DNA from 2 places in the Ruegeria sp. HKCCD6157 genome. Region 2 is predicted to be linked to the other one. Evidence: riboswitches for the same ligand, from Rfam matches in the RefSeq annotation. Region 2 holds a riboswitch; the other holds the start of a gene.

Region 1 (4,143 bases), on a different contig from region 2:
CCGCGCAAAGCGCGCCGAGGGATGACAGCGCCACGGTCACGACCGCAAAAACAACTGCCATGACGATCCGCATCCGAGGATCCAGCAGGCTGATCAGACCTTCTGGTCCGTCACCGGCTTCGGACAGTGTTTTTTCCTTGTGCCCCAGAACGTGTGCCATCAAGAGGCCAGCTTGCGGCGGGCCGCCATGTAAAAGCCCAGACCAAACAGACCAACGATGTACCCGATCCCGCCAAGGATGGTTTGTAGGTCGTTCTGTTCGCGATAGGCCGCAATCTCGCGCCTGAGCGGGCGCAATTCATCACGCACGGCTTTGGCGATAACCTGTTGTTCTTCGACGCTGAGAGACGCCGCCGAACCGCTGGCCGACGTGACAGCAGCCGAAGATGAGCCACCGTTTTCTGCCACGGCAACGCCCATGATCCGCGCGACATCTTCGGCAGACATCGTGACTTCGGCCACATGCCCGGCGCCAAGGTCGGCAAAAAAGGTGTGCGCCACGGCCGAGGTCGGCGTGTAGACAAAAAAACCGTCCGCATCAGTGACCGATCGACCCAGCTCGGCCCCATCCGGGCCGGTGACAATGACCTCGGTGCCGTTTGCCATGTCGCCGTTAGAAAAGCCAATTTCGCCCTCGATGACGTCTCCCGACTCGAAAACGCCGGCTATGACCTTGTGCGCCAGGGCAGGCACAGGTGCGCAGCACACGGCCAATATGACAGCCAGATGCTTCATGTGGCTGCTCCTCTGAAAAACAGCTCGGGCTTGACCTTGCGTGCCAACAACACGGCGAACCCGGTCAAAATCGCCTCGATGGCCATTACAGGAATATGGGCGAAGAAAACAAGCTTGGCGGCAGGCAGAAATTCATCCCCCGACAGCGCCAGCGAAAACGCGACCATGCCGGTTGTCGCCGCAATCGCAAACGCGCCGCCGATGCCCCCCCAAATCGCACCTTGCAAAGGCGTTCCACGCGCGATCAGACGACCGAACAACATTCCGGCCACCACAGCGGGAAAGGCGATATTGACGGTGTTGATCCCCAACACCGTCAACCCGCCAAAGCCGAAAAAGACCGCCTGTAGCAAAAGCCCGACGAACAAAGCCGGGAATGCGGCCCAACCAAGCAGCAGCCCGGCCATGCCGTTGAGGATCAGATGGACCGACGACGGACCAATGGGCACGTGGATCAACGATGCCACGAAGAAACTGGCTGACAGCACGCCCGCAGTGGGGATGCGATCAAGATCCAGAGACCTGAGACCCATGGCGATCCCGCCCGCGGCGGCTATGGCGCCGCCAATTACAACCGGGTTGGAAAGGGCTCCGTCGACGATGTGCATTTGGGGTTACTCCAGATCCCAGGCGCGGATCCAGATGACCGCATCCTGGCTGAGTTCTTTGCCCTCATGTTCGGTTGCCGGACCGGAACCAAGGGCGGCGAAACCCCAGTAACCGGCTTTTGGAACGCCGAACGAAAAATACCCGTTGTCGTCAGATATTGCGACCACCGCACCACCCGGCATTGGTGACGCCTTCGGTGCAGAAGCGGCCGAACTTTCCATGTCGGGTTCGGCTGCCATGTATTCGATCTCGATCTCGGCCCCCGCAACCGGCTGACCATCAGCCAGCACACGGCCCGTGAAAGTCGAACCCGCGATGATGTTGGTCGGCTTGTTCAGCGGGATAATCTCGGTCGGCAGACCCACGGGATTCATCCAATCGGTCGGCAATTCGTTGCGGTTCAGGAAGGCTTTGGTGAGCTGTTGGATATAGATGTCTTCGGATTCCTCGTAATAAGGCTGAGGAACCGTCACCAGCACATAGTCGCCCGACCGTTTGACCGGGACACTGCCTTTGAACGCCGCGCCCTCGTTCTGCCCGCCGGTGAACCGGATAGGTTCCAGCGTGTCCAGCAAATCGGTCTTTTCACCGTTGTGGATCACATAGAATTCCTGCGGCTTTTCAAGATCCATGACATGGCCATTCTCGAACGGATGCCAGAAAATCAGTTTGACCGGCACATCGCCCGGTTTCTCGATCATGGTGTCGGTGGTGTATTCCAAAAGGAAATGCGCATTTGCGATGGCAGGAAGAGCCACCGCGGCAGCGGCTGCGCTGAGCAGCGTTTTCATGAACAGTCGTCCTTGTCCCGTCGCGCCAATCCCGGCGCGAAATTCGTTTTGACCACGGGACATTCAACGCCAAATTACCCTTTCAGGCATCCTGGTCCGACGCACATCCCGTCGCCGATTAGGAGTGCCCCTTATGAGGGCACATGTCCGGCAGGTATCCTGACTTGCGGGTCAAAGCGTTGGACCGGCCTTCCCGGGCAAACCCCAGTGGCGTTTCAGCCCTGCTCGCCGCTTACAGTTGCGGGTGCAGTTGCGGAATTGGGCCTGAGCCCGCACCGCATTCCCTATTGATTCCAGAGCAAGCCCCGGAACCGGACATGCCGAGCGGCTTGCCAGACAACTCAGCCTTCCGTCAACGAAAATGTGTTACGGCCATCGAAAATAATGAGCTCGGCAGTTTGCGAGAGTGAACCAGTTTGTGAAATATCCAAGGCAACAGGGTGATTTCACATCTAAGCTTCTGAAAGATACCTTTCCGACAACGGCAGGCTTGCCGCGCCCAGTGAGCGTGCTTCCGGGCCCACGGTCCCTGCCAGCACGGCAGGGCGCTCGAGACCGGTCAGGTTAAGCTCAGACAGTTTGTCTTCGACCATTTCAACCAAACGCGCCTTGATGTCCTGCGGCATCCAGCCGTCAATCTTCACGCATTCGAAATCTATCAGGCTACAGGATGAGACAATCGCATAGGCAATCCCGCTCGCCGTCTGCTTCAACCAGTTTTCCAGTTGAACTTTTGGCACATCCCAACGCTGGGTCGTTTCCCAAATGGAATGCGACGTGACACCTGCCGTGGTGATTGCACGCTCGAGCACGTACAGGCTGGCCACATCGATAAGCGGCCTGACACCACCGACATCATCCGGCACAGGCAAGGGGCCGATTGCGCCCGAGTTTCCACGCCCTGAAAAGATTGCGCCATTGAGGACCACACCGCCGCCAATGAAGAAACCAATATAGAAGTACAGGAAATCCCTTGGCCCATCGGCTGGACCGAATACCAATTCCGCCCCACAAGCCGCAGTGGCGTCATTTTGCAGGAATACCGGAATATCGAGGCGCCGCGCCAGGTCAGCCTTCAGGTCTGATACGCGCCACGGGTCCATTTCTTCCTGAGGAACCTGAAGGGTCTGGGCCCAGTCCCATAGGTAGAACGGCATGGCAATCCCAAGTCCCGCAATCCTGCCTTTGGCCTCAGGCGGCATGGATGATATCATTTTGCCCAGACTCTCAGTGGAAAACTCCAAAGTGGCTTTCGGCGTTGGATAGTCATAGGTTCGCCGATCGCGTTGCCGTACATTTCCGACAAAGTCAGTCAAAACCAACTCGGCACTGCGACGCCCCACCTTGAGCCCAAAGAAAAAGGCACCATCCGGGTTAAGTCGCATGGGAACGGAAGGTTGCCCGACTTTCCCGCGGACCGGTTCGCCGCGCAAAAGCAAACCATCCTTCTCCAACAGCCGCATGATGACGGAAACGGTTTGTGCCGACAGTCCTGTCATGCGCGCGATCTCGGACTTCGAAAGGGCCTGGTGACGCCGGACAAGCGACAATACAAGCCGTTCGTTCCGGGCCCGCATCCCGCTTTGGTTGGTTCCGCGTACCTCTGACCCGTGCAGGCCAATCGAATTTTTCCGAGATGAATTTTCCGGCACGACCACCCCTTTCCTGCTGAAGAATGAGAAAGCCCGTCCGCACTGTCAATAATAAATAAGAGTGATTTATTTATTGACTCAAAATTCGAATCTTGTGATTGTTTCTTATGGGGTCAGGATTTTTGCCTGATCGCCCTCGTGCCCTACTCGGCATAGAAAAAACTGGGAGGATAATCGATGAAACTTGCAAAACTTGCGGGTGCTGCTGCGCTCGGGGTTACTGCCATGGCTGGCAGTGCAATGGCGGAAGGCGAAACTGTTTGCCTGATCACCAAGACGGACACCAACCCGTTCTTTGTCAAAATGAAAGAAGGTGCGACTGCAAAAGCGGAAGAGCTGGGAATGACGCTCAAAGC
Region 2 (4,143 bases):
CTTCGCGCTCAAGGTAATCCGGCGCCATCAGCCCCAGCATCAATTGGTTGAACTGACCCTGATATCCCGTCCATGGGCGGTAGCGGTCCGGCTCTTCCACCACGAATTTCAGGTCCAAACCATCCGTGCGGCTGGCCATCTGTTCCAAGCGCTGGCGGAAGATGATCTCGGATGGCCTTTTGGCGCAGTTGATGAAGACAACGTCCAGATCGCGGCCTTCGTCCCACATGCAGGTGGTCATCGACATCATCGGCGTGATGCCTGAGCCAGCCGAGATAAACAGGAACTTGCGCGCATCGCTCAATGCGTTGGTGAACAGGCCCGCAGGCCCAATGGCCTTGATCCGCATGCCGGGTTGAAGATTGTCCAGCATCCAGCGCGTGCCGATACTGTCGGGTTGCGCTTTGGCGGTGATGGTGATCGACCGCGGCCGCGACGGCGACGATGAGATCGTGTAGGTGCGATGCACAACGCCTCCGGGCTGGCCGGGCGCCGGAATCTCGAGCGTCAGGAACTGACCGGGGTGATAGGCGAACTGCGCCCCCGAGGGGGCACGGAACGAAAAGCTGGCGGTGTTCGGCATCTCGGGCACGACCGAGACACATTCCAGCATCTCTCCATCCTGCCAGACGGCTGATGAAAGCGTGTTCAGGTCTTTCATCAGCCTTACTCCGCCGCCATGGAGTCAGGCGCCAGGCGGGCCGAAACTGTGTTGCAATACCAATCCACGAATTGCAGCACGCCGGATTCCTGAATGGCTGAATACGGGCCGGGTACATAGGCCGGGCTGTTGATGCCCTGCTGGTTGTCCTCGACCACCTGACGGTCTTCGTTATTCGTGGCGACCCAGACTTCGGTCAGACGTTTCACGTCATAGTCAACGCCTTCAACGGCATCCTTGTTGACCAGCCATTTGGTCGTGACCTCGGTCTCTGTCGGGCTGATCGGCGTGACGCGGAAAACAATCGAGTGGTCGGCAAGAAAGTGGTTCCACGTGGTCGGATAGTGGAACTTCAAAAGCGATCCCGCATCCGCAAAGGGCGACCGGCCCAACCAGCGGCGCACGGCGGATTTCCCGTCCATCGTATAACTCTCGGCCCCTTCTTTCAGCGGCATCCGCGCCAGTCGATATTGGCCGTCCTCGTGCAGGTAGAACTGCGATGGCATACCCGCTGCCTGGCACCTGTCGAAATGGGCTTGCATATAGGCTGGGGTTTCACCGCCTTCGATCCCCGTCACGCCCGGATCATCAGGGAAGGTCCGGCACAGCGCAGGGTGGTTGCCGCCGCAGTGATAGCACTCGCGATTGTTTTCCCAGACCAGCTTCCAGTTGCCGTTCTCGATGATCGTGCTTTCGAAGGCGACCTTGGCATTCGCAAGATCATGCGGCTCAAGATACGGGCGCGCGATATTGGCGAACGTGTCAAAATCCGGGGCGACATCCGCCAGACAGATGTAAACCAACCCGGCAAACTCGCGGCAATGAACCGTCTTCAAACCATGCTGCCTGGGATCAAACTCCGGCCTCATGTCGCGGGCCCACAGCAAAGAGCCGTCAAGCTCATAGGTCCATTGGTGATATGGGCAAACCAGCTTCGGCGCGTTGCCTTTTGCCGCCTTGCATATGATCGAGCCGCGATGGCGGCAGGTGTTGTGAAACGCCCGGATCTGGTTGTCGGCGCCGCGCACGATGATCACGCGATAGGCACCCACGTTGTATGTTACATAGTCGCCGGCTTTCACCAGTTCGCAAGCAGGAATGGCAAAGAGCCATTCGCGATAGTGGATGGTTTCCAGGTCGGTCTGAAAGATCTCGGGGTCGGTGTAAAAGGCCCGTTCCAGAGCATAGCCCGGGATTCGACGCGCCAACAGGTTTTGGACATTGTTCACTTCTGGCTCTCCTGCCGCGCCCCGCGGCATTGCTTGGGCAGATGACAGGGAGGAACCGTCCGGAGGCGCGCGAGGACCACGTCCGAAACCCGTGCCCCCACCGCCACCCGCGGTTTGACATATCTGCAAGGCTGGTTTCCGGACTTGAAAGGGGCTTGCACCCGGTTGCGACACCTTCCCGGGATCCTCGTCCCAGTGGTTGATTGTCGAACCTGACCTTCCTTACCGTTGCGGGGGCAGTGCCGGAATTCCACCGGCTTCCCAATTCTCCGCTGTCTGAGAATCAAGCAGCGGCACCTCACGATGGCAGCCTACTTTTTACCCGCTTGAGCGCTGAAATGCTTGCGACATTTCCGGTTTCAAAACAGACATGGCAATTTTCCGGCAGCGTGGACGGCGCCGGGATCACAGTCCTTGGCACAGGGGCGTGGCAGGCCCGCCAGCATGGCGTTTTGCGGTGGCCGATGGCCTTGCGATGGATGCGGCCACGTCTGACATCGGCGCCGCCAAATTATCCCCCAACCGCGACGGCGAAGGCCCGGCTGCTCTGATCAGAAACGAAACGCTGCACGTCGCCTGAGCATGGCTGGAAAAGAGAGTGTCAAGCCAAGTGAAGGAGGTTTGCAGCAAGCCCTTTTGGGTGAAGTTGATCCTTTTGGGATAGCGCTGGCTTTCAATGGGACAGGTGAAGAAGGCGAATATCCGTCATGCGAGAGTTGTCAGTCCACCTTGTCAACGGCCGGTAGAAAACCTCATTTTGTCCATAAAAAATTGTCTTTTTCGGGAAAAACCATTACGTTTTCCGAAAATGGTGGAAAACACCGGAGGCAGTAAGAGAGCAGATGCCAAAACCGAAAACAGGTGTTTTGCGGACAACAGTTCCTTCGCGCCTCATGGGAAAACGAGATGGTCTGTTTTTCCTCTGGGGGCAGATAGAACGCGCGCGCCTGAAGGTCGAGGGCGGCGAACGCGCCGAGGGTGCAGCCTCGGACGGGCCAAGGGCAAACACGGCCGGTGAGGTCAAGGGATCGACGACAGCATTGGTGGACGAGTTTATTTTCTACTGACTTTTGTGATGAAACCGGTCCTGGCGGCCCTATTTCTTCTCGAAGAACAGGATGACTTCACCCAGACGGACGCCATAGCGTGAGACATACGCGCGGTTCAGCAGACGGTCGTCATCCAGCAGCCACATCCAATCGTCGAATTTGACACGCATGGTCCCGTCCTTGATCGGCAGGTCGATCTTGTATTTCCAGTTGAACGTATCCCCGCGCTCAATCCCGCTGGCGGTGCCCAGCACGCCAGGCGCCGTACCGGTCCACGTATCCTCTCCGGTTTTGGTCAATGTCCAAATGCGCTGTTCCGTCGCGCCATCGTCGTAGACGAAGTCTTCGACCAGGGTCAGGGTTTCGCCGTCCCATGTCCCGTCGATATCAACCGTGAATCTGCGGGGGATATTTCCCAAAACATCCTGAAACTGACCGTAGGCCACTGTTTTGCCTTCGAAAAATTCCTCGAGGTTCAACTGTCGGTCCGACAGAAACGTTTTTGGTATCTTCGGTTTGCTGGAGCAGGCCGCCAAAATTGCAAGGCTTGCGATGGCAATGCAGGCGATGAAAGAGCGAAAGGTGATCATTGCAACGGCTTCCCTTCCGAAGTCGCGTCATACCCGTTTGACCCACTTGGATGAATCGGTTTCGATCTGGGGCTTGGACGCATTGTGGCGATCAGTTCCGCGACCTTGACGCCAAACTTGCGCATCTCGGACCGATTCATGATGACGCCGGTTTCTGTCAGGTACATCCAATCGGTGACGTCCAGCGTATGTCCACCGGCGTCATCTGGCAGAATGATGCGATAGGTCAGTTTTACCGTGGACCCCGAGATGATGCCCCGACCTTCGCCCACGATATCATCCGCCATTGCCGTGAACGTGTTGCCGGTTCCCAGCGTCAGGTACCATTTGCGGGTCATCTGTTTTCCGTTGGAATAGGTGAAGTATTCGGTCAGCGTGCCCGAGTTGCCTTGCCATTCGCCGAACATGCGCGCGACAAAACTGTTCGACATTTTGCCATTGGGGCCATAGATCAGGCCCTCGGACAAGATCTCTCCGTTCAGGTGTTTTTTCAGCGAAAAATTTGGCCCGGTGCCACTGTAATCCGACGGCGATTGCGCGCGAAAGCTCAGCAGCCTTGCGCGGATGAAGACAGCGGTCAGAAGGACCAGAAGGATGATGGTGAAAGCGTTCAT

Evidence for each region. Region 2 has a riboswitch for cobalamin ahead of GS612_RS10835 (aromatic ring-hydroxylating dioxygenase subunit alpha). Riboswitches for the same ligand answer to the same signal wherever they lie in the genome.
Region 1: another riboswitch for cobalamin. It lies ahead of GS612_RS19990 (DUF4198 domain-containing protein); the one in region 2 lies ahead of GS612_RS10835 (aromatic ring-hydroxylating dioxygenase subunit alpha).

What each region holds. Positions count from the first base shown of each region.
Region 1 covers NZ_WVRB01000012.1:19,387-23,529, reverse strand. The annotation lists gene cbiQ (cobalt ECF transporter T component CbiQ) at 1-160, opposite strand, end outside; gene GS612_RS20000 (cobalt ABC transporter permease) at 160-735, opposite strand; gene cbiM (cobalt transporter CbiM) at 732-1,343, opposite strand; gene GS612_RS19990 (DUF4198 domain-containing protein) at 1,350-2,135, opposite strand; cobalamin riboswitch at 2,267-2,466, opposite strand; gene GS612_RS19985 (ROK family transcriptional regulator) at 2,588-3,712, opposite strand; gene GS612_RS19980 (sugar ABC transporter substrate-binding protein) at 3,965-4,143, shown strand, end outside.
Region 2 covers NZ_WVRB01000002.1:151,081-155,223, reverse strand. The annotation lists gene GS612_RS10840 (hybrid-cluster NAD(P)-dependent oxidoreductase) at 1-661, opposite strand, end outside; gene GS612_RS10835 (aromatic ring-hydroxylating dioxygenase subunit alpha) at 667-1,920, opposite strand; cobalamin riboswitch at 2,002-2,206, opposite strand; gene GS612_RS10830 (hypothetical protein) at 2,318-2,470, shown strand; gene GS612_RS10825 (hypothetical protein) at 2,473-2,724, shown strand; gene GS612_RS10820 (hypothetical protein) at 2,733-2,957, shown strand; gene GS612_RS10815 (DUF3833 family protein) at 2,987-3,529, opposite strand; gene GS612_RS10810 (DUF3833 family protein) at 3,526-4,143, opposite strand; gene GS612_RS10805 (MFS transporter) at 4,140-4,143, opposite strand, start outside.